3 regions of the Streptomyces sp. NPDC002870 genome follow, and region 2 is predicted to be linked to each of the others. Evidence: riboswitches for the same ligand, from Rfam matches in the RefSeq annotation. Region 2 holds a riboswitch; each other region holds the start of a gene.
The links. Region 2 has a riboswitch for thiamine pyrophosphate ahead of ACFYWY_RS15910 (thiamine ABC transporter substrate binding subunit). Riboswitches for the same ligand answer to the same signal wherever they lie in the genome.
Positions count from the first base shown of each region.

Region 1: linked by a shared signal. The riboswitch ahead of thiO (glycine oxidase ThiO) and the one ahead of ACFYWY_RS15910 (thiamine ABC transporter substrate binding subunit) in region 2 are both predicted to bind thiamine pyrophosphate.
Region 3: linked by a shared signal. The riboswitch ahead of thiC (phosphomethylpyrimidine synthase ThiC) and the one ahead of ACFYWY_RS15910 (thiamine ABC transporter substrate binding subunit) in region 2 are both predicted to bind thiamine pyrophosphate.

Region 1 covers NZ_JBIAPW010000001.1:504,280-514,099, forward strand. Annotated here, with positions in the region: gene pknB (Stk1 family PASTA domain-containing Ser/Thr kinase) at 1-1,197, opposite strand, end outside; gene ACFYWY_RS02275 (thiazole synthase) at 1,366-2,160, opposite strand; gene thiS (sulfur carrier protein ThiS) at 2,166-2,375, opposite strand; gene thiO (glycine oxidase ThiO) at 2,372-3,529, opposite strand; TPP riboswitch at 3,527-3,639, opposite strand; gene ACFYWY_RS02290 (hypothetical protein) at 3,691-4,032, shown strand; gene ACFYWY_RS02295 (NAD(P)/FAD-dependent oxidoreductase) at 4,118-5,299, shown strand; gene ACFYWY_RS02300 (Rv2175c family DNA-binding protein) at 5,361-5,726, shown strand; gene thiE (thiamine phosphate synthase) at 5,813-6,463, shown strand; gene metF (methylenetetrahydrofolate reductase [NAD(P)H]) at 6,569-7,486, shown strand; gene ACFYWY_RS02315 (hypothetical protein) at 7,538-8,410, shown strand; gene ACFYWY_RS02320 (phytoene desaturase family protein) at 8,499-9,820, opposite strand, start outside.
Region 2 covers NZ_JBIAPW010000011.1:3,576-13,395, forward strand. Annotated here, with positions in the region: gene ACFYWY_RS15875 (aspartate aminotransferase family protein) at 1-43, shown strand, start outside; gene ACFYWY_RS15880 (ABC transporter ATP-binding protein) at 233-961, shown strand; gene ACFYWY_RS15885 (hypothetical protein) at 943-2,088, shown strand; gene ACFYWY_RS15890 (LOG family protein) at 2,158-3,285, shown strand; gene ACFYWY_RS15895 (hypothetical protein) at 3,369-4,289, shown strand; gene ACFYWY_RS15900 (ABC transporter ATP-binding protein) at 4,483-5,514, opposite strand; gene ACFYWY_RS15905 (ABC transporter permease) at 5,514-7,130, opposite strand; gene ACFYWY_RS15910 (thiamine ABC transporter substrate binding subunit) at 7,169-8,260, opposite strand; TPP riboswitch at 8,328-8,449, opposite strand; gene rlmN (23S rRNA (adenine(2503)-C(2))-methyltransferase RlmN) at 8,469-9,575, opposite strand; gene ACFYWY_RS15920 (phosphatidate cytidylyltransferase) at 9,664-9,820, opposite strand, start outside.
Region 3 covers NZ_JBIAPW010000003.1:189,550-199,369, forward strand. Annotated here, with positions in the region: gene ACFYWY_RS05455 (DUF5326 family protein) at 41-250, shown strand; partial or broken gene ACFYWY_RS05460 (helix-turn-helix domain-containing protein) at 448-1,082, shown strand; gene ACFYWY_RS05465 (SsgA family sporulation/cell division regulator) at 1,204-1,638, shown strand; gene ACFYWY_RS05470 (YibE/F family protein) at 1,652-2,995, opposite strand; TPP riboswitch at 3,067-3,225, shown strand; gene thiC (phosphomethylpyrimidine synthase ThiC) at 3,218-5,029, shown strand; gene ACFYWY_RS05480 (hypothetical protein) at 5,090-5,917, opposite strand; gene ACFYWY_RS05485 (metallophosphoesterase) at 6,065-7,210, opposite strand; gene ACFYWY_RS05490 (LacI family DNA-binding transcriptional regulator) at 7,384-8,496, opposite strand; gene hisC (histidinol-phosphate transaminase) at 8,858-9,820, shown strand, end outside.

The sequences.
Region 1 (9,820 bases), on a different contig from region 2:
CCTCGCGTCCTTCTCGGTCTTGCCGATGAGGGCGGGGACACGGGTGAACTGCCCGGAGTTGATGTACCAGACGCCCGCACCTATGCCGAGCGCCAGGAACACCGCGACCAGCACCGCGACGACGCCGCGCCTGGGCATGGGCCGGCGCCGGGACTGCTGGGGCTGGTGCGGCGGCTCGGAAGGCGGCATCGCCAGCCGGGTGGTGTGGTTGACCACCGGCTCCTCGCGGGAGAGCACCCGCGGGATCACGTTCGTGGCGTCCTCGGAGGAGGGGGCCGCGTGCACCCGCTCGCCGCTGTCCTGCGCCGTGTCCTGGGCGTGCGCCTGCGGCGGCACCAGGTCCAGCTGCTCGTCGCCGAGCGGAGCACGGGCCTCACGGACCTGCGCCAGCAGGTCCACCGCGTCGTACGGACGGACGTCGGGATTGCGGGCGGTGGCGCTCGCGACCAGCTCGTCGAGCTCGACGGCGAGCCCGGGGACCAGTGCGGACGGCGACGGAACGTCCTCGTTCAGATGCTGGAAGAGCACTTGGGCGGGGGTGTCTCCGGCGTGCGGCTTGCCGCCGGTCAGCATCTCGTAGAGGACGACCCCGCAGGCGTACACATCGGCGCGGGTGTCGGCCGTGCCGTACTCGATCTGCTCGGGGGCGAGGTAGGAGACCGTGCCCAGCACCGTGCCGGTGGTGTTGGTGACCGAGCCCACAGCCCGTACGAGACCGAAGTCGGCGACCTTGACCCGGCCGTCGTCCCCTATCAGCACGTTCTCCGGCTTCATGTCCCGGTGGACGAAGCCGGCCCGGTGCGCCGCGCCGAGCGCCGCCAGCACGGGCTCCAGGATGTCGAGCGCGGCCCGCGGCTGGAGCGCCCCGCGCTCGCGCAGCACGTCGCGCAGCGTGCAGCCCGCGACGTACTCCATGGCCAGATAGACGTACGCGCCCTCGGCGCCCTGGTCGAAGACCGCCACCACATTGGGGTGGGCGAGACGCGCCACGGACTTGGCCTCGCGGATGAAGCGCTCCACGAAGGAGGCGTCGGTGGCGAGGGCCGGGTGCATCACCTTGAGCGCGAGCACCCGGTCGAGGCGGGTGTCGACGGCCCGGTAGACCGTGGCCATACCGCCGACGGCGATGCGCGCGTCGACGCGGTAGCGGCCGTCGAGCACCTGCCCGACGAGGGGGTCCTTGAGGGTCGTATCCACGCCGGTGATTCTACGAGCCACCGCGGACAACCCTGACGCCTCGGGTCGGGACCGGGGCCGTACTGGAGCCGAGCTGTGACGCTGCGCTGATTTCAGCCTCTGCGGCGTTTGAGGAGCGAGGTCCGGGGCGGAGCTCCGGTTCGGTGGGGGACCGGCTCCGCGCAGCGGTCAGAACGCCGGGCGTTCCGGGTCGAGGGCCGCGCGGCCCTCTGCCGGCGACGACGCCTCCGCGAAGTGCCGGCGCGGGATGCGCCCCGCCCGGCGAGCCAGACGGCCCGCCTCGACCGCGTGCCGCATCGCCTCCGCCATCAGCACCGGCTCCTGCGCTCGGGTGACCGCAGAGGCCAGCATCACCGCCGCGCAGCCCAGCTCCATCGCCAGTGCCGCGTCGGAGGCCGTGCCCGCGCCGGCGTCCAGAACGACAGGCACGCGCGCGTGCTCGACGATCAGCTGGAAGTTGTGCGGATTACGGATGCCGAGACCGGAGCCGATCGGCGAGCCCAGAGGCATGATCGCCGCGCAGCCAGCGTCCTCCAGCTTCCGGGCGAGCACCGGATCGTCATTGGTGTACGGCAGGACCGTGAAGCCGTCGTCGACCAGGGTCTCTGCCGCCTCCAGCAGCTCGATCGGATCGGGCAGCAGGGTGCGCTCGTCAGCGACGACCTCGAGCTTGATCCAGTCGGTGCCGAGGGCTTCGCGCGCGAGCCGGGCGGTCAGCACGGCCTCGCCCGCCGTGAAGCAGCCCGCCGTATTGGGCAGGACGCGGATGTTCAGCCTCTCCAGGACGGACAGCACGGAGCCCTGGACGGTCGGGTCGAGGCGGCGCATCGCGACGGTGGTGAGTTCGGTGCCGCTGGCGACGAGGGAGCGTTCGAGTACGTCGAGGCTGGGCGCCCCGCCGGTACCCATGATCAGGCGGGAGTTGAACGTGCTGCCGCCGATGGTGAGACGGTCGTCGGCCATGCCCGTCAGCCTCCCTGCACTGCGGTGAGAACCTCGACGCGGTCGCCGTCGTCGAGGAGGGTGCCGGACCACTGACTGCGCGGGACGACCGCTTCGTTGACCGCGGCCGCGACCCCGGAAGGGGCGGCGGTGAGGTCCGCCACCAGGGTGTCCAGGGTGGTCCCGGTGGCGAGCTCACGGGCCTCGCCGTTGACGGAGACGTTCAGGAGGTTCATGCGGGCTGCTCCTGGGGCACGGGGGAGAAGCGGCGAGGTGTGAAGGGGCGGGCCTCGTCCGGCAGCTCGCCGGTGACCAGCACGGCGGCCATCACATCGCCGGTCACGGGCGTGAGGAGCACCCCGTTGCGGTGATGGCCGGTGGCCAGATGCAGACCGGGCAGGGCGGTCGGGCCCAGCAGTGGAGCGTTGTCCGGGGAGCCGGGGCGCAGCCCCGCGCGGGTCTCGGTGAGCGGCAGCTCCGTGATGCCGGGCACCAGCTCGTGCGCGTCGCGCAGCAGCTCGTACACCCCGCCGGCGGTGACCGTGGTGTCCCAGCCGAGCTCCTCGCTGGTCGCCCCGACGATCAGCTCACCGTTCTCGCGCGGCACCAGATAGACGTGGCTGCCGCGCACCACGGCCCGTACGGTCCGGGAGAGGAAGGGCGCGTACGCGGGCGGCACGGTGAGCCGCAGAACCTGGCCCTTCACCGGCCGCACCGGAGGCAGCACATCCACCGGCACACCGCCGAGCCTGCCGCTCAGCGAGCCGCCCGCGAGGACGATCTGGTCCGCGGTGAGCTCGACGGCATCCCTCAGCACTGCTCCGACCGCCCGGTCCCGTACCACGGAAAGACGCTCCACCCAGCCGCGATGGAAGACCACCCCGGCCCGCTCGCAGGCCGTCACCAGCGCCGCGGTCAGCCGCCGCGGATCGACCTGGTGATCGCCGTCGACCCGCAGGCCCCCGCGTACGCCCGGCGCGAGCATCGGCTCCAGACGGCGGCATTCGCGCCCGGCCAGCCACTCCGACTCCAGGCCGGAGCGCCGCTGCAGGGCGTGCAGTTCACGCAGGTGCGCACGGTCGTCGGCGTCCAGGGCGACGGCCAGCGTGCCGCATGCGCGGTAGCCGACACGCTGCCCGCTCGCCTCCTCGAGCTCGGCGACGAACGCCGGATAGCGCCGGGCGGACTCCACGCTGAGGCGGAGCAGCGTCTGCTCGCCGTAGTGCAGCTCGGTCACGGCGGCGAGCATGCCAGCCGCGACCTGCGCGGCCCCGCCGCCCGGCTCCGGATCGACGACGGCGACGCGCAGTCCGCGCTGCGCCGCACGCCAGGCCGTGACCAGGCCGATGATTCCGCCCCCGACCACGAGGACATCTGATGTACGAGACATGGGCGTCCAGCCCCTCCCTTCGCCGGCATGACCCGGATCAGGTTCGTACGGTCGGAGGCCGCCCAGCCTCCCTCTCAGCCCGGTGCGTCCGGACTCCCGCGAGTGCCTTACGGTGGCCACCCTAACCCCAGCCCCCAACTCGCAGTAAGGGAGCAGCCGCTGTGGCACGGTCGCTCGACGGACTTGTACTCTCGCCGGTCGCCGACCAGGCTCCGGGCCAGGTGGGGACCCGCACCCGGTTCACGTACCACGAGCGGGACGGCCGCATCTGGGCCGAGTACGAGGGCGGCGACGTCGTACGCGGCCACCTTGTGGGGACGCGGGAGGGCGACCGGCTGGACTTCCGGTACGTCCAGCTGAAGACGGACGGCCGGACGGCCTCCGGGCACTGCGTCTCGACCGTGGTCGAGCTCGAGGACGGGCGAGTCCGCCTGGAGGAGACCTGGGAGTGGGAGTCCCAGGAGGGCAGCGGGACGAGCGTTGTGGAGCAGCCAGCGACCTGACGGTCCATCAGGTGCGTAAGGTTGTCGGGTGAGCGAGCAGCAGACAGCACAGGGCGCGCGGCGCGTGGTCGTCGTCGGCGCGGGGATGGCCGGTGTGCAGACCGCCGTGGCCCTGCGGGAACAGGGCTTCGCGGGACCGGTCACCGTGATCGGCGCCGAACCCCACCAGCCGTACGACAGGCCACCCCTCTCCAAGGCGATCCTGCTCGGCACGGCGGAGGGGTCGGCCTTCGAGCTCGACTTCGAGGTGCTCGACATCGAACTGCGGCTGGGCTGCGAGGTGACCGGCGTACGCCCGCAGGCGCACGAACTGGACACAGAGGCGGGAGTCGTCCCGTACGACGTCCTCGTCATCGCCAGCGGCGCGGAGCCGATCACGCTGCCCGGCGCCGAAGGTGTCCCGGGCGTCCACCTGCTGCGCACCCTCGACGACGCCGACCGGCTGCGCCCCGTCCTCGCACGGCAGCACGACATCGTGGTCGTCGGCGCCGGCTGGATCGGCGCGGAGTTCGCGACGGCCGCCCGCGAGGCGGGCTGCACGGTCACCGTCGTCGAGGCCGCCGACCGCCCCCTCGCGTACGCCCTGCCCGCCGAGGTCGCCGCCCCGATGACCGACTGGTACGCGGAGTACGGCGTCGAACTGCTCACCCACGCGCGCGTGGCCGACGTCGAGCCCGGCACGGTGATCCTCGCGGACGGCCGGCAGCTCCGGGCCGGGGCGGTGGTCGTCGGCATCGGCGCACGACCCGCCACCCGCTGGCTCGCCGGCTCCGGCATCGAGCTGGGCCCGGACGGCGCAATCACCGCCGACGAGCATCTGCGCACCTCGCTGCCCGATGTGTACGCCGTCGGGGACTGCGCCTCCTTCCCGTCCGGCCGCTATGGCGAGCGGCTGCTCGTGCACCACTGGGACAACGCCCTGCACGGGCCGCGCACGGTCGCCGCCAATGTCCTGGCGAGCGCACTGGGGCAGGCGCCCGAGGTCTACGACCCGGTGCCGTACTTCTGGTCCGAGCAGTTCGGACGCTTTGTGCAGTACGCGGGCCATCACCCGGCCGCCGACACGAGGGTGTGGCGGGGCAATCCGGCGGACGCCGCCTGGTCGGTGCTGTGGCTGCGTGAGGGCGCGCTGGTCGCGCTCCTGGCCGTCGGCCGGGCCCGCGATCTGGCGCAAGGGCGCAAGCTCATCCTGGCCGGCGCACGGCTGGATCCGGACCTGGCCGCCGACCCGTCCGTCCCTCTGAAGGCGGCGGCTGTCCAGGGCTGAATGCGGGCTCGTGTCCAGGGTCCGGGTACCGACTGTCAGTCCGGGATGGCACGCTTGTCCTGTGACCGAGATTGACGCAAAGATCGATGCTCTCGTCCCCGCCTGGCTCCACCTTCCCGACATCGCGGAAATGCTCGATGTCGAGGTGACACGCGTACGGCAGCTGGTCAAGGAAGGCCAGCTGATCGCCGTACGCCGTGGTGAGAACCGCGCGCTTCAGGTGCCTGCCGCCTTCATCGACGGCAACAAGGTGGTCAAGGGTCTCGCCGGGACCCTGACGCTCCTGAGGGACGACGGCTTCACCGACGAAGAGATGCTCGAGTGGCTCTTCACCCCCGACCCGACCCTGCCGGGCACGCCCGCGCAGGCGCTCAGCGAGAATCGCGGCACGGAGGTGAAGCGCCGGGCCCAGGCGCTCGCCGTCTGACGTCCTGAAGACAACACCACGCGGTGTGCGGGCGGGGGTCAGTGGTGCCTGCCCGCACGCCGCCGACCCACCCGGGGGGAACACCCATGTCCACGGCTCGTGCGCTGCTGTCCGACGCCCGGATCTATCTCTGCACGGACGCCCGCAAGCAGCAGGGCGACCTCGCCGGGTTCCTCGACGCCGTGCTCGCCTCGGGGGTCGACATCGTGCAGCTGCGCGACAAGGGCATGGAGGCGGCCGAGGAGCTGGAGCACCTCCAGGTCTTCGCCGACGCCTGCCGTCGGCACGGCAAGCTGCTCGCCGTGAACGACCGCGCGGACGTGGCCCATGCCATCGGCTCCGACGTGCTGCATCTGGGGCAGGGCGATCTGCCGGTCCCTGCCGCCCGCGCGATCCTCGGCGACGAGGTGCTCATGGGCCGCTCCACGCACGCCGAGTCCGAGGTCGACGCGGCGGTCGCCGAGCCCGGCGTGGACTACTTCTGCACGGGCCCCTGCTGGCCCACCCCGACCAAGCCCGGGCGGTACGCCCCGGGGCTCGGCCTCGTGCGGTACGCCGCGGGGCTCGGGACCGACCGGCCGTGGTTCGCGATCGGCGGGATCGATGCGGGCAACCTCGACGAGGTGCTGGACGCGGGTGCGCGCAGAATCGTCGTCGTGCGGGCGATCACCGAGGCCGACGACCCGGCAGCGGCCGCCGCCTCCCTCGCCAAGCGGGTGCGGGAGCGCGTCGGATAACCGTCCGAGGGGCAACTGTCCGAGGGGTGGACAGAAAACCGGCGAATTCGGACGTATTTCCCCCGTCCGGTTGGGTGACCGGCCCGGCCTGGATAGCCTGCGGGTATGGCCCTCGGTACAGCTTCGACCAGGACGGATCGCGCACGGACCGTGCGCGAGCTTCTTGCTACCGGCAAAACTTCCTACTCGTTCGAGTTCTGGGCGCCCAAGACCGAGAAGGGCGAGCGGAACCTCTGGAATGCGCTCCGCAGGGTCGAGGCGGTCGCCCCCAACTTCGTCTCCGTGACCTATGGAGCCGGCGGCTCGACGCGCGCCGGCACGGTCAAGGCCACCCAGCAGATCGCCGCCGACACCACTTTGACGCCCGTCGCGCACCTCACCGCGGTGGACCACTCCATCGCCGAACTGCGCAACATGATCGGCCAGTACGCGGACGCCGGAATCCGCAACATCCTCGCCGTCCGGGGCGACCCGCCCGGCGACCCGATGGGCGAGTGGGTCAAGCACCCCGAGGGCGTGCGGTACGCCGCCGAGCTGGTCCGGCTGATCAAGGAGTCCGGTGACTTCTGCGTGGGCGTAGCCGCCTTCCCCGAGATGCATCCGCGCTCGGAGGACTGGGACACCGACATCCGGCACTTCGTCGACAAGTGCCGGGCCGGCGCCGACTACGCGATCACGCAGATGTTCTTCCGGCCCGAGGACTATCTGCGGCTGCGCGACCGGGTCGCGGCCATGGGCTGCGAGACCCCGATCATCCCCGAGATCATGCCGGTCACCAGCGTCAAGCAGCTCGAACGGTTTGCGCAGCTCAGCAATGCCGCGTTCCCGCCGGACCTGAAAGAGAGGATCCTCACCGCCAAGGACGATCCGGCCGCTGTACGCTCCATTGGGATCGAGTTCGCGACGGAGTTCTGCGCAGGACTGCTCTCCGAGGGAGTCCCCGGACTGCACTTCATTACGCTCAACAACTCCACCGCGACGCTCGAAATCTACGAGAATCTCGGACTGCACGGGCAGTCGTGATCGGTCGTAGCCGCCCCGACCTGGGGCGACGGCCGAAGGAGAGGGGCGGGCATGGGCTGGACGGTCCTCTATATCGCGTTCGGTGTCGTCGCGCTGTGGCTGCTCGGTGAGGTGCTGCTGCAGTACAAGGCGCGGCTGCGCTGGCGACTTCTCGCCTTCGTCGGGTTCCTCGGCGTGGTCTTCGGCGTCCTGCTGCCGTCCGTCGTGGTGATCGCGCTCGGCGCGATCGCCTTCGCCGTCGGCCAGACGTATGTCACGCTCTCCTTCCGCCGCGGCTTCTCCACCGGCTGGGCGCTCGGCGGAAGCCCGGGCGTGAGCCCCCGCCGCAAGTCCGGCGCCAGGTCGGGGGCGGCTTCGCGCGAGCCCTCGCTGGAGGTCACCGACCTCTCCTACGAGCCTGCCGCGCCGTACGAGCCCGACCCGTACGAGCCCGACCCGTACGAGCCCGCCGCGTCGGCGTCGCAGCGCGAGCCGGTCTACGAGCCGCAGCCTCTCCCGGACGACACCGGGCAGTACGGCGTGTACAGCGACGCCGCCTACGCGGCCCAGCAGCAGGACCAGAGCCAGAACTACGCCCAGTACGGCGGCGCGTACGACAGCTCCGGCTACGAGCAGCAGCCGGCGGGCCAGGACAGCTACGCCGGGCAGTACGACTACGGGACGGGCCAGCAGCAGTACGCCGCGTACTCCGATCCGTATGTCGGCGGCCAGCAGTACAACGCGTACGAGGCGTACGACAGTTACGGCGGCCAGCAGCTGTACGCCGACCCGTACGCCCAGCATCAGTACGGCGAGACTCCGCCCGGCGGGGTGTGGGTGCCGCAGCAGCGCGACGGCGAGCAGGAAGTGCCGCCGATGCCGCAGGAGCAGCCCTCCCCCTACGGCTACGACACCGGGTACAACGAGCAGCAGTACCGCTACTGACAAGCCGGTTACCGGCGGCTGGTCCCTGACAGCCGGTCAGTCGCAGCCGTCACTGGCAGCTGTCATTGGCAGCCGTCACTGGGAGCCGCTACTGGGAGCCGCGGAAGTCCGCGCCCTCCACGATCAGACCGGCCACCAGCGCCCCCGACATTCCCGCGTGCGCAAGACCGCCGCCCGGGTGCGCGCGGCCGCCCACCAGATACAGGCCGGGCAGCCGTGTGCTGTTCGCCGGATGCAGATAGCGTCCGCCCTTCCCGGCGAGCGCGGGCGCGGGCAGCGGTCCCGTCTCTGCGGGCGTCAGGGTCTCGTGCCACAGCAGGCGCTCACGTATCTCCGCAACGGCCGCGGACGCGGCGTCGATCAGCACATCGGCGTACCCCTCGCGCAGCGACGCGTCGGTCCAGTCGACCGGGCTGCCGTGTCCCATGACCGTCGCTGAGAGGGTGACCGCCTCATGCCCGTCGTCGGGGCGGGTGCGTGGATCGTCGGGCCGCAGCACGGTGACGGTGGGCCGCTCGGCCGTCCGCCCGCCGAAGACCGCCGCCGCCTCCGCCCCGGCGTCGGGGGAGTGCACGACGCTCCGGTGGACGGCCGATGCGGGCCGCGCCCCGCGCAGCGCGAGCAGCACGGTGAACCTGGCAGGCAACTGACCGCCGCCGGCGCCCTGTCGAGGCCGTACGTCTCCGTCCCGCCACAGCTCGTGCCCGACGAGATCCGCAGCCTCTGCGCCCGCCACCACATGGTCGGCCTCTGCGACTGTGCCCCCGGCGAGCTCGACCCCCGCCGCCCGCCCGTCCTTCTCGACGATCCGGGTCACCTCGGACCCGAAGACGAACTCCACTCTCCGGGCCAGACACCGCTCGTAGACTGCGCGTGCCAGCTCGCGCATCCCGCCCTCGACGTACCAACTGCCGAAGGTCTGCTCCATGTACGGCAGCAGGGCGGCGCTCGCCGGGGCGTGCCGGGGATCCAGGCCGTACGCCAGGGCGTACCCCTCGAGCAGCGCCGCAAGCCGCGGTTCCGCAAGCTCCCAGGCGGCGACCTCGGAGACCGTCGAGGCCTGCCGGGCGCGCAGCAGCCTGCGCTGTCGCGGAGCGGGATACGGATCGCGCTCCAGCACCCGCCGGTCGGCCCACAGCGGCTCTTCGAGCAGTGGCCGCCGGGAACGGTCCCAGGCGTCCCTGGCCCGCCCGAGGAACGCGCCCCACCGCTCGCCCGCTCCCGCGCCCAGCGCGGCGTCGAGCGCGGTGACGACACCGGCCCGCGAGGCGTTCGGCAAGGACACCTCGGTGCCGTCGGCGAACACGTGCCGGCTCGACGGGTCCACCTGGGCCAGCCCGACGCACTGCTCCAGCGGCTCTTTGCCGGTCTTGACGAACAGGTCCCGCCAGACGGCGGGCAGATGCAGCA
Region 2 (9,820 bases):
GATTCTGCGTACGGTCCTCACGGAGGCATGGGCGAAGCTCTGACCGTTCAGCCGCTTACGGCCCGGGGCACCGGCATCTCATTCGGCCATCCGAGTGGGATGCGGTGCACCCGGGCCGCGTGCTTCCCGATACGCCGGTTCTGAATCCTTACCGTGCCGAGTGACCGATCGGCCCTGACTTCGTTCCCCCGTACGGGGGAGGAGAAATCTGATCAGAACCGAGGTGTACGCCATGGTGGCCCCGCCGGACAACGATGTGCTCTGGGCACGTTCCCTGCACCACTCCCACAGCGGCTCGCCCGCGCTCGTCGGCGTATCGCTGGGTGTGCGCGAGGGCGAGATCCTCGCCGTGTACGGTCCGCGCGGCAGCGGTAAGACGACGCTGCTGCGGTGTCTGTCCGGCCAACTCGTCGCCGACAAGGGCGAGGTGTGGTTCAACAGCTCCCCCGTGCACACGCTGACCCCGCTGCTGCGCGAGCGGCTCCGGCGCAGCCGGTTCGGCTGGATCGACCCCGAGCCGACGCTCGTCCCCGAGCTGACGGCGTGGGAGAACGCGGCCCTGCCGCTGCTGCTGCGCGGCGCCTCGCACCGCCGCGCGAAGGCCACGGCGATGGAGTGGCTGGATCGGCTCGACATCGGCGCGTGCGCCCGGCTGCGACCGCATGCGCTGCTGCAGGCGCAGCGGCAGCGGGTCGCCACGGCGCGGGCGCTGGTCAGCACACCGCTGGTGCTGTTCGCCGACGAGCCGACGGCGACACTGCACCGCGCGGACGGGGCGCAGGTGCTGCGTACGCTGACGGCCGCGGCCCGCTCGCACCGGATCACCGTCGTGCTCGCCACGCACGACCCGGAGGTGGCGACGCTCGCGGACCGCTCGGTCACGCTCGTGGACGGCCGGCGCGTCAACTCGCTCGCGACCGCCGACGCGGAAGGCCGAGCCGAGTGCTCGCTCTCCGTCTAGCCCGCGGTACGCACCCTCTCGTGCTGCTGCGCCGGCTGATGGTGGCGGCGGCGTCGGCGGGTGTGGGCTTCCTGCTGCTGTGCACGCTGACCTACGCGCTGTCCCATCCCACCGACTCGGGCACCTCTGGGCTCCGGCTGCTCTGGTGCCTGATCCCGCTCGCGGCGACGGTGCACTTCGCGGTGGCGGTGGCTCGCACGGATCCCAGTACGCGGCCGAGGCCGGGCCTCTCGGCGGTCGGCCTGGGGCCCGCCAGGCTCACCGCCCTGGCCGCTGTCTCCACGGCCGTCTCCGGCACGCTCGGCAGCATGATCGCGCTGCTCGTCTTCCTCCATCTGCGGGGCGATCTGACGGGGCTTCCGTTCGACGGGGCAGCGGCCGAGCTGCTGGCCGCGGACCAGCCGCTGCCGCTGGCGGCCGCGCTGACGCTCCTCGCGGTGGTGCCGCTGCTGGCCTCGGTCGCCGCGGCGCTGGCCATGCGCCCGCGCCGGGTGCCTCCGGCGCCGGACGCGTCGTCCGCCGCACCGACCGAGCTGCCGTGGGGCGTCGCGCTGATCGCCGTGGGCATGGCCGTCGAGACGTACACGAGCCGCAGCGGCGCCGGCTCACCGCTCCCCCTCCCCGGCAAGATCGACGGCAACCCGGTCGGCGTCCTCGCCGGCTGGACCCTCACCGCGCTGGGCCTGGCCCTGGCGGGCCCGGGCATCGCACACTTCAGCGGCCGCCTCCTCCAGGCGCTGCGCCCGGGCGCGACCCGGCTGCTGGCGGGCCGCATCCTGATGGCGGAAGCCAGCCGCATCGGCCGCCCGCTCGGCGTGGTGTGCGCGGTCGCGTCGGCGGCGATCGCGGCCGGCACCCTGTACGACGGCGCGGCCGAACCCTCCCTCGGCCTGCTGACCGGCCTGGGCGCGGCACTGGTGGTGACGTGCACGACCGCGACGCTGATGGTCTCGGTTCTGGACGCCGGGCAGACCCGCGCCATGACCAGGGACTCGCTGCGCAGCCTGGGCATCCCCGCGAGAGTCCTGCGCCACGCAACCGCCCTGCGCGCGGCGGCACTTCTGGCGGTTTTCGCCCCGCTGACCTGGGCGGTGACGGCCCTGGCAGCGGTCCCGTTCTCAAGCTGAGCACCTGGGCGGCCGGCCGACGGCGTACGCGGCCCGCGCCGCCCCACCCGCAGGGCCTATCGTGGCCGCATGGTGCATGGACACGGACGGCAGGCCCACAGCGACGATCGCGAGACAGAGACCCTCGAGGAGTTCGACCACGTCGTCGCCCACGGCTCACTCGTCGGGCACCGCGTCCAGTCCGTCGACCTGACAGACCGCACCTTCGCGCTGCTCTCCGCCGACACCACCGGCGCCGTCTTCCTCGGCTGCCCCATGCATCCCGACGCCGCCGCCAAGGTCAGGGCCGACGGCGCGCTGGTATTTCCGCCCGTCCCCGATCTGCCCTTCGACCCGTACCGCGGGCTCCTCTACTCCCCCGACGAGCTCTTCGAAGGCCTCGCCGCCGACGGCTACGAAGCCACGCCCGACGCCCTCGCCTACGACTGGTTCCAGCGGACCAAGGCTGACGGCGACATTTTCGCCTCGATGCTCCGGTCGATCCACGACGACGCGATCTCCGACGCCCTGGACGAACTCCTCGTCGGCGCCCGGGTCGTGGGCGTGATGGGCGGCCACGCGATGGCCCGCGGCACAGACGCGTACGCCGGCGCCGCACGCCTCGGACGGGCCCTCGCGAGGGCCGGCTTCACCGTCGCCACCGGTGGCGGACCCGGTGCCATGGAGGCCGCGAACCTCGGTGCGTACGCCGCCCCGCACACCGACGAGATGCTCGACGAGGCGCTCGAACTCCTCGCCAAGGCCCCCTCGTTCATCCCCTCGATCTCCGACTGGGCGGGCGCTGCGTTCGAGGTGCGAGGCCGCTGGCCCGGCGGCGGTGACTCCGTCGGCATCCCCACCTGGTTCTACGGCCACGAGCCGCCGAACGCCTTCGCCGGCCACATCGCCAAGTACTTCGCCAACGCCACCCGCGAGGACGGCCTCCTCGCCCGCTGCAACGCCGGCGTGATCTTCCTGCCCGGCGCCGCGGGCACGGTCCAGGAGATCTTCGACAACGCGACCCCGAACTACTACGAGTCCCGCGGCGAGCCGACCCCCATGGTCCTCGTCAACCGAACGCACTGGACGGAGCGGCTCCCCACCTGGCCGCTGCTCCAGTCGCTCGCCGCGGGCCGCTCCATGGAGTCCCGTATCGCGCTCGTCGATTCGGTCGACGAGGCGCCTGGCGCGCTGCGCCGCCTCACCGGCCTCGGGTGACGAGCGGCACGAAAGCAAAAGCAACTTCCGGCCCCGAACTCACGTCTGGCAGTTGGACTGACCCCACGTGAACGGAGCCCCTGGTGCTGATCGGCCTACTGACCGCTGTCGCGGCCTCGATCTGTTACGGCACGGGGTCGGTGCTGCAAGCCGTGGGATCCCGCAAGGCCGCCCGCCGCACGGCGGCCGCTGCGGGCGTCACCCAGCACGGCGGGCCGAACTTGTCCTCCACCGCGCAGGCCGCGATGACCTGGGAGTTCATCGTCGGCACGATCCTGGACTTCGTCGGCTTCGGCCTGGGCGCACTGGCCGCCCGCCTGCTCCCGCTGTTCCTCTCGCAGACCGTGATCAGCGCGAACCTGGTGATCACTGCGGTGCTGAGCGTGCGGTTGCTGGGCATCAGGCTGAACCGCGCCGAGTGGACCTCCATCGGCGTCGTCTGCTCGGCCCTGGTGCTGCTGGCCACGGCTGCGGGCCCGGAGGGCAGCGGCCATACCCCGATCGCGACCCACTGGTGGCTGCTGGCGATCTCGCTGCTGCTGATGGTCGGCGGCACCGTAGCCGTACGCCTCCTCGGCGCGCGCGCCGCGATCCTGGCGGGTCTGCTGTCCGGCCTCGGCTTCGGCGCGCTGGGCGTCGGCGTACGCGTACTGAACGGCATCGACCCCTTCGACCTGGGCGCCCTGCTCTCGGACCCGGCGCTGTACGCGATCCTGGTGGCCGGGATCGGCGGCATGTATCTGCACACCGTCGCCCTGCAGATCGGCTCGGTGAACGGCGCGACAGCGGCGCTGGTCGTGGGCGAGACCGTGCTGCCGGGCATGATCGGCGTGCTGTGGCTGGGCGACTCGTCCCGACACGGGTTCGCCTGGATGGCGATTCTCGGCTTCGTACTGGCGGTGGCGGGCGCGGTCGCGGTGGCCTGGTTCGGCGCACCCGAGGCCCACGGCAAGGAACCGGAGCCGGCCGAGTCGCACCCCGATGAACTGGTCACCGTCCCCTAGCCGTCCGGCCGACCGACCGCACCCGCGCCACCGTCCAGGACCTTCTAAGTCCTTCCGGTCGCCCGTCGCGATGCGGCTGACCGTCGAGGAGGGTCTGATCACCCGCTACCGGGTGTACGAGGACAGCCTCGCGATCGCCGCCGCCTGCGCGAGCGAATAGCTCACCCGGCAGGGTCCGGCACCGCCACGTGTCTCACCCGGCAGGGTCCAGCACCACCACGTCGGCGGCGGCGAAGACGACCCCCACCTCGGCCCCTTCCTCCGGCGTGTCCCGAAGCGAGCACTCCGCCTCCAACTGCGGCCCGTCCCAGGGCCGCAGCTGTACGGCCACGTGGTTGCCCCGGAAAGTACGCCCCTCGACCGTGCAGGGCAGCCCCTCCGAGGCGGAGGCCAGCCGCACCCCGGCGGGCCGGACCAGCACCTTGCACTCGCCCTGGGGCGCCCCCTCCGGCACCGGGATCTTGCCCCACACCGTGTCGGCGGCGGTGCCGCTCACCGTCGCCGCCACCACATTGTCGAAGCCGAGGAAGCGGGCCACGAACTCGGAGGCGGGCCGCTCCCAGACCTCCAGCGGCGTGCCCGCCTGGGCGATCCGTCCGTCCCGCATGACGACGACGCGGTCGGCGAGCGCGAAGGCCTCACCCTGGTCGTGGGTGACGGCGAGCACGGTGGTGCCCAACCGTCCGAACAGCCCGCGCAGTTCGACGACGAGACGCTCGCGCAGCCCGCGGTCCAGCTGGCCGAGCGGCTCGTCCAGCATCAGCAGCCGGGGCTCCGGCGCGAGCGCCCGGGCCAGCGCCACTCGCTGCTGCTCCCCGCCGGACAGCGAGGCAACGGCCCGGCGCTGCGCGGCCGGCAGCCCGACGAGCTCCAGCAACTCATCGACGCGGCGGCCCTGTTCGGCCCGGCCGCTGCCGTGCATCCGCAGCCCGAAGGCGACGTTGCCGCCCACGTCGCGCTGCGGGAAGAGCTGGTGGTCCTGGAACATCAGGCCCACACCACGGCGGTGCACCGGCACCCCGGCCTGGTCGGCGCCGGACAGCAGCACCCGCCCTGCGTCTGCGGTCTGGAGCCCGGCGACGATCCGCAGCAGCGTGGACTTGCCGCTGCCGCTCGGTCCCAGCACACAGACGATCTCGTGCTCGGCGACGTCCAGATCCACCGAGTCGAGCGCCGTCCGCGCCCCGAACCGTACGGTCACGCCCTCCAGTCGCAGCAAGGCCATCAGAACTCCCCGGAGGTCTTGTCGGTTCGGATGCGTTCGAGGAGCAGCAGCGCCGCCGCGCACACCACCATCAAGATCGTGCTCAGCGCCATCGCCTGCCCGTAGTTGAGCTCACCGGGCCGGCCAAGAAGGCGTGCCACGGCCACCGGCAGCGTCGGATTGTCGGGCCTGGCGATGAAGACGGTCGCCCCGAACTCGCCGAGCGACACGGCGAATGCGAACCCCGCGGCGATCAGCAGCGCCCGCCGCACCAGCGGCAGGTCCACCTCCCGCCACACACGCAGCGGGGACGCGCCGAGCACCGCCGCGGCCTCCCGCAGTCGTTCGTCCACCGCTCGCAGGACCGGCAGCATGATGCGTACGACGAAAGGCACGCCGACCAGTGCCTGGGCGAGCGGCACCAGAATCCAGGCCCCACGCAGATCGAGCGGCGGCTTGTCGAGGGTGATGAGGAACCCGAAGCCGACGGTCACCGCGGACACGCCGAGCGGCAGCATCAGCAGCGCGTCGAAGCCGCGCACCAGTCGGCCCGCCTTCCGGGTGAGCGCGGTCGCGGCGAGACCGCCGACGGCGAGCGCGATGGCGGTCGCGACGAGCGCGTAACGCAGCGAGTTCCACACGGCGTCGATGGGCGGTACGAGGAACACCCCACCGCTCGCATCGTCGGAGGCGAGCGCCCGGTAGTAGCCGAAGCCATAACCGCCGGGACCGTCGAAGGAGCGCTCGACCAGGACGCCGAGCGGGGCCAGGAGCAGCAGCAGGATCGTGGCGAGCACCGCGCCGAGCAGCGCCCACTGCCCCGCCCCACGCGGTCGCCGCGCGGTCTGCGCCGGGTCCACCAGCTTCAGCGCTGTCTCCCGCCGCCGAACCGTCCGCGCGTGCACGGCGAGGATCGCGCCGACCGCGGCGAACTGCAGCAGTGTGAGCACCGCCGCCGTGGGCAGATCCAGCAGTTGAGCCGTCTGCCGGTAGATCTCCACCTCAACTGTGGACAAGCCCGGCCCGCCGAGGATCTGTACGACACCGAAGGAGGTGAAGGTGAACAGAAAGACGATCAGGGCCGCCGCGGCCACGGCGGGCGCGAGCGCGGGCAGCGTCACCCGTCGCCAGGCCGTCAGCCGCCCGGCGCCCAGGACTCGCGCGGCCTCCTCCTGACGCGGGTCGAGTTGCGACCACAGTCCGCCCACGGTCCGTACGACCACGGCGTAGTTGAAGAAGACATGGGCGAGCAGGATCGCCCAGACAGTCGTGTCCAGCCTGACGCCCCACAGCTCGTCGAGCAGCCCGCCGCGACCCAGCAGCGCCAGGAACGCCGTCCCCACGACGACGGTCGGCAGCACGAACGGAACAGTGACCACCGCCCGCAGCAGCCGCTTCCCGGGAAAATCGAGGCGGGCGAAGACGTACGCGCCGGGCAGCGCGATCAGCAGGGTGAGCGCGGTGGAGGCGAGCGCCTGCCAGGTGGTGAACCACAGCACCTGCTGAATGTCCGAGCGGCCCAGCACCTCGCCGATCCGCCCGAACTGCCATACCCCGTCGATCTCCAGACCGCGGCCCACGATCGCGACGACGGGGTAGGCGAAGAAGACCGCGAAGAACGCGACGGGCCCGGCCATCAGCCCGAGCCGCGCCGCATTCCCGCGGACGGACCTGCTTACTTCAGTACGAGCGAGGACCACGACTGAACCCACTGCTCACGGTTCTTGGCGATCTTGTCGGGCGCGACGGTCTCCGGCTTGTCGACGACCGCGCCGAACTTGGTGAACAGCTCGGGCAGCTTCGCATCCTTGACCACCGGGTTCACGAACATGTTCAGCGGCATGTCCTCCTGGAACTTCTTGGAGACCAGGAAGTCCAGCAGGGCCTTGCCGCCCGCCTCGTTCTTCGCGCCGTCGAGAAGACCCGCGAACTCCGTCTGGCGGAAGCAGGTTCCCGTCGCGACACCGGTGGGTGCCTCGGTCGGCTGCGGCTCGGCGAAAAGCACCTCGGCCGGCGGGCTGGAGGCGTACGAGACGACCAGCGGCCGGTCCGCCTTGGCCTTCTTGCCACCGGCCGAACCGGAGAACTCCTCGTTGTACGCCTGCTCCCAGCCGTCGACGACCTTGACGCCGTTGGCCTTCAGCTTCTTCCAGAAGTCCTGCCAGCCTTCGTCGCCGTAATGGCCGACGCTGCCGAGGAGGAAGCCGAGACCGGGCGACGAGGTCGCGACATTCTCGGTGACGAGGAGGTTCTTGTACTCGGGCTTGATCAGGTCGTCGAAGGACTGCGGGGGCGCGAGCTTCTTGTCGGCGAAGTACTTCTTGTCGTAGTTGACGCAGATGTCGCCGGTGTCGACGGGCGTGACACGGTGCTTGTCCTTGTCGAGCTGCACCTCTTCGGGCACCTGGCCGAGGCCCTTGGCGACGTACGGCGTGAACAGGTCGTGGTCGAGCGCCCGCGAGAGCAGGGTGTTGTCGACGCCGAAGAAGACATCGCCCTGCGGGGAGCCCTTGGTGAGGATCTCCTTGTTGAGCGCCGCACCCGCGTCACCGCTCTTCAGTACCTTGACCGTGTAGCCGGTCTCCTGGGTGAACTCCTTCAGCACGGCCGGGGTGGCGGCGAAGGAGTCATGGCTGACGAGCGTCACGGTCTTGGACTTCGAGCCGCCGGAGGAGGAGTCCTTGGACTCCCCGCCGCAGGCCGCGAGGGTGGATATGCCGAGAGCGGCGGCGACGGCGGTAACCGTCAGCTTCTTGGTGGTGCTCACTGAGATTCCTCCTGGAGTGACCAGGAAGAGACGCGGCCCTGCTCACAAGGTGAGCAGGGCGCAACAGCTTGAGTGGTGTCCGAACTTCCTACCCAGAATGACCTGGGCAAGGTTCAGAGGGTCTGCGACCGCTGTGCTTGTTCATAGCGGTCGCACTCTCAGCGCTGTGGCGCTCCCCTGTCGGAATATGAAAATGTCCGAGCCAAGATTACCGCTCGGATGCCGCGAGCTGTCCGCACGCTCCGTCGATCTCCTGGCCACGGGTGTCGCGGACGGTGACGGGCACGCCATGGGCCGCGATGGCCTCCACGAACGCCTTCTCGTCCTCGGGACGGGAGGCCGTCCACTTCGATCCAGGCGTCGGGTTGAGCGGGATCAGGTTCACATGGACCCGCTTGCCCTTGAGGAGGCGGCCCAGCAGATCGCCCCGCCACGCCTGGTCGTTGATGTCCCTGATCAGTGCGTACTCGATGGAGATACGGCGGCCGGACTTCTCCGCGTACTCCCAGGCGGCGTCCAGCACCTCCCGTACGTTCCAGCGGGTGTTGACCGGGACGAGCGTGTCGCGCAGCTCATCGTCCGGCGCGTGCAGCGAGACGGCGAGACGGCACTTGAAGCCCTCGTCGGCGAAGCGCAGCATCGCGGGAACCAGGCCGACGGTCGACACGGTGATGCCGCGCTGTGAGAGCCCGAGCCCGTCAGGCTCGGGGTCGGTGAGGCGCCGGATGGAGCCGACGACCCGCTTGTAGTTGGCGAGCGGCTCGCCCATACCCATGAAGACGATGTTGGACAGCCGCGTCGGGCCTCCCGGCACCTCGCCGTCTCGCAGAGCGCGCATGCCGTCGACGATCTGGTGCACGATCTCGGCGGTCGACAGATTGCGGTCGAGCCCCGCCTGCCCGGTCGCGCAGAAGGGGCAGTTCATCCCGCAGCCGGCCTGCGACGAGATGCACATCGTCACCCGGTCGGGGTAGCGCATCAGCACGGACTCCACGAGCGTGCCGTCGTGCAGCCGCCACAGCGTCTTGCGGGTGGTGTCGTCGTCGCACGAGATGTGCCGTACGACCGACATCAGATCGGGCAGCAGCTCGGACGCGAGCTTCTCTCGCGCGGCGGCGGGTATGTCGGTCCACTGGGCGGGGTCGTGGGCGTACCGCGCGAAGTAGTGCTGCGAGAGCTGCTTGGCGCGAAACGGCTTCTCGCCGATCGCGGCGACGGCGTCCTTGCGCTCGGCGGGCGTGAGGTCGGCGAGGTGCCGCGGGGGCTTCTTGGCTCCGCGGGGCGCGACGAAAGTGAGTTCTCCGGGCTTGGGCATGGTGATACCAGTGTCGCAGAGATACGAAGAGGGGCCCGCCGCCTGTGGACAGCGAGCCCCTCATGCATAAAAGTGCAGGTCAGATGGGTCAGCCGGATCCGACGAAGATCACCATCAGCAGCCACACCACCGGAGCCGTGGGCAGCAGGGAATCCAGCCGGTCCATGATGCCGCCATGCCCCGGGAGCAGGGTGCCCATGTCCTTGATGCCCAGGTCCCGCTTGATCATCGACTCGCCCAGGTCG
Region 3 (9,820 bases), on a different contig from region 2:
CGAGGCAGGAACTCAAAGAAGCGAGGTATGGACGATGGCTGTGCGGGAAGTATTCGCGGGGATGCCGTGGTGGATCAAGTGGGTCGCGGTGCCCGTCATCGCCCTTGTGGTGTTCGGAGGGCTGATCACGAGCGTCGTCGGCTTTGTGATCGGACTGCTCTTCAAGATCCTTGTCTTCGTCGCCCTCGTCGGTGGACTCGTCTTTGTCGTACGGAAGTTCATGTCGTCGAGCTCACGCAGCGACTGGTAGCCCGTGCCCGTCCGGGCGTTAGCCCGGGCGGGGGAACGCTCCGGCAAACCCCCACTGCCGCACCGGGCGGCCATTACTGTGACAACCCCGCTGCGGCCCCATGGGAATTCCGCCCATGGGAAGTACGCGCGGCGGGCCGCGGGGGCGGCCTCCGCAGGCGGGCGCGCAGCCCGTCACCACATGCCTGGGGGTGACCTTTGGCCACGGCTGTGAACGCTCCTGCCCCTACCCTGATCGTTTCGGTGCAGCGGGCGCTGAGGCTGCTGGAGACCGTGAGCTCCCATCCGGACGGGGCCCCCGCGAAGCAGCTCGCGCGCGAGGCCGGGCTTCCCCTTCCCACCGCGTACCACCTGCTGCGCACTCTGGCGCACGAGGACTATCTGCGCCGTGAGAAGGGCGTGTTCATCCTCGGTGACGCGGTCGAGCGGCTCGCCATCGGCGGCGCTCTGCAGAATCGTCGCACCACCCTGGTGGACTTGCTCGCGCACTGGCGGGACGCCATCGGAGGCGCGGTCTACTTCGCGGTCTGCCGCGAGGGTGAAATCGAGATCGTCGCCGTTGCCGAGAGCCCGTACGCGCCCGGCGTCGCCGAGTGGCGCACGCTGCTGGAGCGGCTCGCGTCAACGGAGCGGATGCAACCGGTCCTGGGGCGACAGGAGTACGCGCTCGGTGCCGGCTGCGCCGCCATTTGAGATCACGACCGGATCCGGTGCCGCCGTGATGGACATTTCTCTCCCCCTCCACCAGGAAGAACTGTTGCTTCCGGCGGTCGAGCAGCTGCGACGCCATCGGAGGGCTCCTCGGCTCCATAGCGGTCTCTATCAGTATCTGAAAAATCACTCCTTGTGATCTCCTGGTCACTTACAGGAAGATTGCGTCAAGAGGCCATCGGGATATTCCTGGCCGTTCTCAGCTGAGTTCTTCACACGGCTTCATCCACTGCGGGGTACATGATGCGCGAGTCGGTCCAGGCCGAGGTCCTGATGAGTTTCCATGTCTCCGAGGAGCTCTCTTTCCGGATCCCGGTGGAGCTCCGGTACGAGACGGGGGATCCGTACGCCGTGTGGATGACCTTCCACCTGCCCGGCGATGCCCCTGTGACCTGGGCTTTCGGGCGCGAGTTGCTGCTGGACGGCATCAATGTGCCGAGCGGGGACGGTGATGTGCGCATCGCTCCGAGTGGTCCCCAGGGGTTGTCCGACGTCGCCATCCGGCTCCAGGTCGGCAGCGACCGGGCGCTGTTCCGGGTGAGCGCGGCGCCGCTCGTGGCCTTCCTCGACCGCACCGACAAGCTGGTGCCGCTGGGGCAGGAGCGTACGCTCGCCGACTTCGAGGACAATCTGGACGTGGAGCTCGGGCGCATCCTCGCAGAGGAGAACGCCGGCTGAGCAGTCGACGCCGCTACTTCTTGCGGCGGCGGCCCCTGCCGCCCCGGACGGGCGATCCACTCCGGGCCGGTGATTCGTCGGCCGCTGCGTTTCCGGGCCGGTCGGCGGTGACCACCAGGGCCGCGAGCGCGGTGGTCACCGGCACCGAGGCGACAAGCCCGATCGACCCCACCAGGGTCCGTACGATCTCCTCCGCCACCAGCTCGCTGTTGGCCACCGTCCCCACACTGCTCTGCGCGATCGAGAAGAGCAGCAGTAGCGGCAACGCCGCACCCGCGTAAGCGAGTACGAGTGTGTTGACGACGGAAGCGATGTGGTCCCGGCCGATTCTGATCCCGGCCCGGTACAGTGCCCGCGGGCCCATGTTCGGGTCAGCCTGACGCAGTTCCCAGACCGCTGAGGTCTGGGTCACCGTCACATCGTCGAGCACGCCGAGCGATCCGATGATGACGCCGGCCAGCAGCAGACCGCTCATGTCGATGTTCGGATACAGACCGTGAATCAGACCGGTGTTGTCGTCGGTGTTGCCGGTCAGGCTCGCCCAGCCGATGAAGAGCGAGCCGAGCAGCCCGGTCAGCAGCAGCGAGATCAACGTGCCGAGGACCGCGACCGAGGTGCGGGCGGTGAAGCCGTGGCACAGATAGAGCGAGACCAGCATGATGGCGCTCGCCCCGATCACCGCGACGATCAGCGGATTCGAGCCCTGCAGGATCGCGGGCAGGATGAACAGGGTCAGTACGGCGAACGAGATGGCCAGCGCGACCAGCGCCATCACGCCTTTCATCCGTCCCACCAGCACCACCGCGAGCGCGAAGATCCCGGCCAGCAGCGCCATCGGGAGCTCACGGTCCACATCGGTCACGGAGTACTGCAGGTCACGCGGCGCGTCGGGGGCGTACGCGACCACCACCCCCTGGCCCTTGTCCAACTGCCGCGGCGCGTCCGGCTGGACGATCTCGATGAACTTACGGCCCTTGTCCTTGCCGCTGGTGACCTCGATCGTCGCCTTCTCGCAGCTGCCCTGCTGGGCATTGACCGCTTCGCGCCCCTCGGGCGTGGAGGTATCGCCGGTCGGCGGGACCTGCGCGGCGTTCACGTCCTTGCAGTTGACCTTGTCGACCTGCACCACCCTGCCCTGCTCGGTCTGCCGGTCGAAACCGACACCGCTGCGCTCATGGCCGGGCGCGCCGCCCGGCCAGAGGACGAGAAGGCCCACGACGACCGCGGCGGCGAAGGGAATCAGCACCGCGGCGATGACCTTGCGGAGATGCTGCGAGACAGGCGCGGCGGGCCCATGGCTGTGCGAGTGGCCGTGGGGTTCGGGCGTCTGCGGCGAAGGGGGCGGCGAGTAGGTCACAGACCGATCATCGCAAGAACGACGGGGGCCCTCTGTTCAGCGCGCCAGAAATGACGCTAGCGTGGTGTCACCTTTGCACACGCGGGAGCTCGGAGCACCGGGCTGAGAGGACGCTGACCTCCGCATTCGCCGACTGGCTGAAGCCAGTACGCCGATTACGGAAGCCGCTGCGTCGACCGCCGAACCTGTTACCGGGTAATGCCGGCGTAGGGAGTAGGTCTCATGACCGTATCGGACGCACGCACGCCTGCCTCGAATCAGAACGACGAGGGCGGGAAGTCCATCGGCTGGCACAAGGGATACGTCGAGGGCTCACGCCCCGACCTCCGGGTGCCGGTCCGCCAGGTGCACCTCACCAACGGCAAGGACGTGACGCTGTACGACACGTCCGGGCCGTACACCGACCCCACCGTCGAAACCGACGTCCGCCGCGGCCTGCCCCCGCTGCGGGAGAACTGGATCATCGGCCGCGGCGACACCGAGGAGTACGCGGGCCGCCCGGTCCGCCCCGAGGACGACGGAATCAAGCACACCTCGCCGAGGGGCGGCCTGCGCAACCTCGACGCGGTCTTCCCGGGCCGCCCGCGCCAGCCCCGACGGGGCCGGGCCGGACAGGCGGTGACGCAGCTCGCGTACGCCCGCCGTGGCGAGATCACTCCGGAGATGGAGTACGTCGCGATCCGCGAGAACGTCTCCCCAGAGGTGGTACGCGAGGAGATCGCGGCGGGCCGGGCCGTCCTGCCCGCCAACGTCAACCACCCGGAGATCGAGCCGATGATCATCGGCAAGCGGTTCCTGGTGAAGGTCAACGCCAACATCGGCAACTCCGCCGTCACCTCCTCCATCGAGGAGGAGGTCGAGAAGATGACCTGGGCGACGCGTTGGGGCGCGGACACGGTCATGGACCTCTCCACCGGCCGCAACATCCACACCACCCGGGAGTGGGTGCTGCGCAACTCCCCCGTGCCGATCGGCACCGTGCCGCTCTACCAGGCGCTCGAGAAGGTCGACGGCAAGGCCGAGGAGCTGACCTGGGAGGTCTACAAGGACACGGTCATCGAGCAGGCCGAGCAGGGTGTCGACTACATGACGGTCCACGCGGGCGTGCTGCTGCGGTACGTGCCGCTGACGGCCCGCCGCAAGACCGGCATCGTCTCGCGCGGCGGCTCGATCATGGCGGCCTGGTGCCTGGCGCACCACAAGGAGTCGTTCCTGTACGAGAACTTCGAGGAGCTCTGCGAGATCCTCGCCTCGTACGACGTGACGTACTCCCTCGGCGACGGGCTGCGGCCCGGCTCGATCGCGGACGCCAACGACGAGGCGCAGTTCGCTGAGTTGCGCACGCTCGGGGAACTCAACTCCATCGCCAAGCGTTTCAATGTGCAGACGATGATCGAAGGACCCGGTCACGTCCCCATGCACAAGATCAAGGAGAACATCGACCTCCAGCAGGAGATCTGCGAGGAGGCCCCCTTCTATACGCTCGGCCCGCTCACCACGGACGTGGCCCCGGCGTATGACCACATCACCTCTGGCATCGGGGCGGCGATGATCGCCTGGTGGGGCACGGCGATGCTCTGCTACGTCACGCCCAAGGAGCACCTGGGCCTGCCCAACCGTGACGACGTGAAGACCGGCGTCATCACCTACAAGATCGCTGCGCATGCGGCGGATCTCGCCAAGGGGCACCCGGGTGCGCAGGAGTGGGACGACGCGCTGTCCGACGCCCGCTTCGAGTTCCGGTGGGAGGACCAGTTCAACCTGGCCCTCGACCCGGACACGGCACGGGAGTTCCACGACGAGACGCTCCCGGCGGAGCCGGCGAAGACCGCGCACTTCTGCTCGATGTGCGGCCCGAAGTTCTGCAGCATGAAGATCTCGCAGGACATCCGGCGGCAGCACGGGGGCTCGCAGCAGACCGAGCAGACCGAGCAGTCTCCGCAGTCCCAGCAGGAGATCGAGGACGGCATGGCGGAGAAGTCCAAGGAGTTCGCCGCCGCCGGCAACCGCGTCTATCTGCCAATCGCGGAGTGATGCCGGAGTGATGGCGGCGTGATCCCGCGATGACGTGCGGCCACGAGCGCCGACCGGGGCTCACTCCGGCTGGTGCTCGGGGCCGCCGAATTCCGGGCTGGTGAAGTCCGGGCTGGTGAAGGTGGGCCGCTGTCCCGCCGTCGAGCCCTCGCTCGGGCTCGAGTAGTCCGGGCCGCTGTAGCCGATCTTGGGGATACGGCTCACATGGCGCGGCGGGTCCGCGGAGGTCGGGTCGGCGCTGGGGTCCGCCAGCGCTGCCCGCAGGAAGGGCAGCAGGCCGCGCTCCAGCAGGGCGTGCCGCCAGGCCTCCTTGGCCCGGGACACCTCGTCGGGCAGCTCGCCCGTCGACTCCTCGGCCGGGACTTGCGTCGCGCCGTTGCGCAGGGCGGTGAGCAGCAGCCCGATCGCGGCGACCAGAATGGCGGCCGCCGTGAGAGCCCCGAAGAACCAGCCCGCGGACACCAGGGCATCCGCGAACGACGGCGTGGGGCTGAGCATCTTCAGGATGTAGCCGACCAGCAGGAAGATCACCGCGGCCGTCCCGGCGAGCACCGGGGCGAGCACGGCTATGACGGCGGCGATTCCCGCGCCGCGTTCGGAGGCCTCGCCGACGGCGGGCGAAAGCACGGAGTTGTGCATGGAGGCGCCGGCCGCGGGGCTTCTCATCTCCTCGCGGATCTTTGTGTAGTGCTCGTACTCGCCAGCGGCGGCGGCGGTGATCATTGCCGTCGCGTTCAGGGCCATCGTGCGCAGCTGTTCGGTGTTCAGGCGCTGCCCAACGGCAGCGAGATCCGGACGGTCATGGGCGTTGCGCAGTGCGTCGTCGAGGATGCGTTCGTATTCGGCGCGGTCCTCGGTCTGCAGGTGCGGAGCGCTGTTCATGTGCATCCCCCGATGCTCCGTAGGGCCGGATTGCCCGCATCGACCGGGCGGTTGGGCAGAAACGGAGGAGAGCCTGCTACGGATAAGCCGATGGTAGAGCGGTTACGGCACGGGGTGACAGGGGGTTTGAGTAAATCGCCTGTCGGGCTCGGATCAGTTGGGCAGCGGAAGCTGGACGACAAGGAGCTTTCCGGCCATGGTCACACCGCCGTCCATGGCGATCGCGAGCCCGTCCGCGTACACATGCGGGCCCTCGACGACCGGGCGCGTGCCGTCCTCGCCGTCCTCGGTGCCCACTTCGCCCAGCAGATACGGAATGGGGCTGTGGCCGTGCACGACGCGGTGGCCGCCGTAGGTGGTGAGCAGTTCGCGTACGGCCTGCGGCCCCTCGTCGTCGCGGAAGGCGAAGCGCTTGGTGAACTTGCGGAACAGGTCCCAGCACTCGTCGGCGTCATTGCGGGTGAGGATCGCGTGGACGGTGTCGTTGACGTCCTCGATGGTGTCGCCGTACTCGAGATAGGCGGTGGTGTCGGAGTGCATCAGCAGATGCTCGTCCTCCTCGATCACCGCGTCGAGGCGTGCCATCCACTGCAGATGGACGTCCTGCAGCCGGTCCATGTCGGTCTTCTGACCGCCGTTGAGGAGCCAGGCGGCCTGGAAGGTGGCGGTGCCGGCACCGGAGTTGACGGGAGTGTCGCCGAATCGCTTGGCGCCGAGCAGCAGCAGTTCGTGATTGCCCATCAGGGCCTTGCAGTAGCCGCCGGCGGCCGCGGCCTCGGCGGAGAGCCGCATGACGAGGTCGATGACGCCGATGCCGTCGGGGCCGCGGTCGGTGAAGTCGCCGAGGAACCAGAGGCGGGCATGGCCCGCGGCCCAGTGGCCGTCGGCGTCGATGAGGCCCTGCTGGGCCAGGGCCTCGACGAGTTCGTCGAGATAGCCGTGGACGTCGCCGACGACGTAGAGCGGGCCGAGGCCTTCTGGGGTGGGCGTCTCGTCCGTTGTGATCTGCACCTGGACGGTGTCGCCCGGCCCGCCGCGGCCGATCACCGGAAGATCGCGCTCGGTGGGGGTGTAGCCGTCCGGCTCATCGCCCTCCGGGACGGCGTTGCCGGGGTGGTCGGACTCGGTGGACTGCCGCGTCGGCCGCGTGTACGACGGCGCCTGCTCGTGCGACGGCACTTGCTCGTGCGACGGCGCCTGCTCCTGCGACTGCACGGGAACCTGCGCGTACGGCGGAACGCGGAAGTCGCGCAATGTCGCTGTCCGCACCACGGGTCCTTGACCGGCCCCCTGAGTCATCGACCCCTCCACACCGTCGCGCCGCCGTTCACCTCTCGGCCCAGCCTGGTCGGGGTGGTCCGCGGTGTCGTGCGCCCATCATAGGAATGAGCTCCGCGCTGTGTGACGCACCAGGGGTGGTGAATCCGGATGCACCCCTGGTTCGCCGGTTGTTTCGTCCTGTTTGGGAAGGTCTAGTCCGATGAAGGGGATCGCGGGGGGCTGACAGTCGTCCGCGAAGGGCGGCGCTGCGAGGACGTCCGGACGATCAGTTCGGTCGGTATCACCTGTTCGACCGGCCGGTCTTCGTCGATTCCCTCGATGGCGTCGATGAGGAGCTGGACGACCGCAGTGCCGATTCTGCGTGGTTTGAGCGAGAGCGTGGTGATGGGCGGCTCGGTGGTGGCGTACACGGTCGACTCACTGCAGCAGATGAGCAGCAGATCGTCGGGGACTCGCAGTCCGTACCGCCGGGCGGCGGCGAGGAGATCGGTGCCGTTGGGGTCGAAGAGTCCGTAGACGGCGTCGGGCCTGTCCGGGCGGGCGAGCAGCCGGTCGGCCGCGACGGCGCCGGCGCACGGGTCGTGGGCGGGGTAGGACTCGTAGACGGGGTCCTGGCCCACGCGCTCGCACCAGTTCAGATACGCGGTGGTGGACAGGCGAGTGTAGGTGTCCGTGGTGGTGCCGGTGAGCAGGCCGATCCGGCGGGCGCCGGCGGCGGCGAGATGGTCGAGCAGATCGAGTACGGCGGTTTCGTGGTCGTTGTCGACCCAGGCGGTGACCGGGAGCGTGCCGGCCGGGCGGCCGTCGGAGACGACGGGGAGGCCCTGGCGGACAAGCTCGGTGACGACGGGGTCGTGGTCGGAGGGGTCGATGACGACGGTGCCGTCGAGGGCGACGTTCGACCAGACGTCATGGCGTGAGGTGGCGGGGAGAATGACGAGGGCGTAGCCGCGGGCCAGCGCGGCGGAGGTCGCGGCTCTCGCCATTTCGGCGAAGTAGGCGAATTCTGTGAAGGTGAAAGGTTCATCCCCGTACGTGGTCACGGTCAGGCCGATCAAGCCCGACTTTCCCGTACGGAGCGTTCGGGCCGCCGCGGAGGGCCGGTAGCCCAGCCGGTCGGCGACCTCGCGGACATGTCGGCGGGTGGCGTCCGGGAGCCGGCCCTTGCCGTTGAGTGCGTCTGAGACAGTCGTGATGGAGACTCCGGCTGCGGCGGCAACGTCTCGGATGCCCGCCCGACTCCGCCTGCTGCCCCGGCGGGATGTCTCCGTCCGGCTCACCTGGTGCTTCCCTGCTGCTGTCATGGCGAGCCGATAGTAGGGCTCGCGTGGGCGGTTGAGCCGTGCGCATATTCACTCGTTGACAGGCACGTTTCTGCATGATCGTTTGCCATCAACTGCCTTGGAAACCAAGGGACTTGAGCGATCATCCCATATCGTCTCGGGCGTGGAGACGCATAGACCTCTCGAATGGTCGATGTTGCGAAGAGGTCTCAACTCACTACTACGGGCGATGCGCGCCACGGAGTGAGCTACCGGCGCGCGCCACGGGAGAGGGCGCTCCCCCCTTTCCCGGCCGCTGCCGTTCGCAGCAGCCGGGAATCCTCATAAGGTGAGGAGTATTCGAAGCTGCTGATAGCAACTGATGGCACGAGGAGGACCTGCGGTGAGCGAGACGAGCCCCAAGCTGCGCGCCGAGCTGGACGGCATTCCCACCTACAAGCCGGGCAAGCCCGCCGCTGCAGGCGGCCCGGTCGCGTACAAACTGTCGTCCAACGAGAACCCGTATCCGCCGCTGCCGGGTGTGATGGAGAGAGTGATCGCCGCGGCGCAGGGTTTCAACCGCTACCCCGACATGGCCTGCACCGGCCTGATGAACGAGCTGGCTGACCGCTTCGGGGTGCCCGTGACCCACCTGGCCACCGGCACCGGCTCGGTGGGCGTCGCGCAGTCGCTGCTGCAGTCCACTTCGGGCCCCGGCGACGAGGTCATCTATGCCTGGCGGTCCTTCGAGGCGTACCCGATCATCACCCGGATCAGCGGGGCAAAGCCGGTGCAGGTGCCGCTTACCCCCGGTGACGTGCACGATCTGGATGCGATGGCCGACGCCATCACCGACCGGACCCGGCTGATCTTCGTCTGCAACCCCAACAACCCGACCGGCACGGTGGTGCGCCGGGCGGAGCTGGAGCGGTTCCTGGACCGGGTGCCGTCGGATGTCCTCGTGGTGCTGGACGAGGCCTACCGCGAGTTCATCCGCGACGCCGATGTCCCGGACGGCATCGAGATCTACCGCCACCGCCCCAACGTGGCGGTGCTGCGCACCTTCTCCAAGGCCTACGGCCTGGCAGGGCTGCGGGTCGGGTTCGCGATCGCCCATGAGCCGGTGGCCGCCGCGCTGCGCAAGACCGCGGTTCCCTTCGGCGTCAGCCAGCTCGCGCAGGACGCGGCGGTCGCCTCGCTGTGTGCCGAGGACGAGCTGCTGGGCCGGGTCGGCTCGCTGGTTGCCGAGCGCACGCGGGTGTACGAGGGGCTCGTCGAGCAGGGCTGGACCGTGCCCGAGACCCAGGCGAACTTCGTCTGGCTGCGGCTCGGCCACCGTACGGTCGATTTCGCGGCGGCCTGCGAG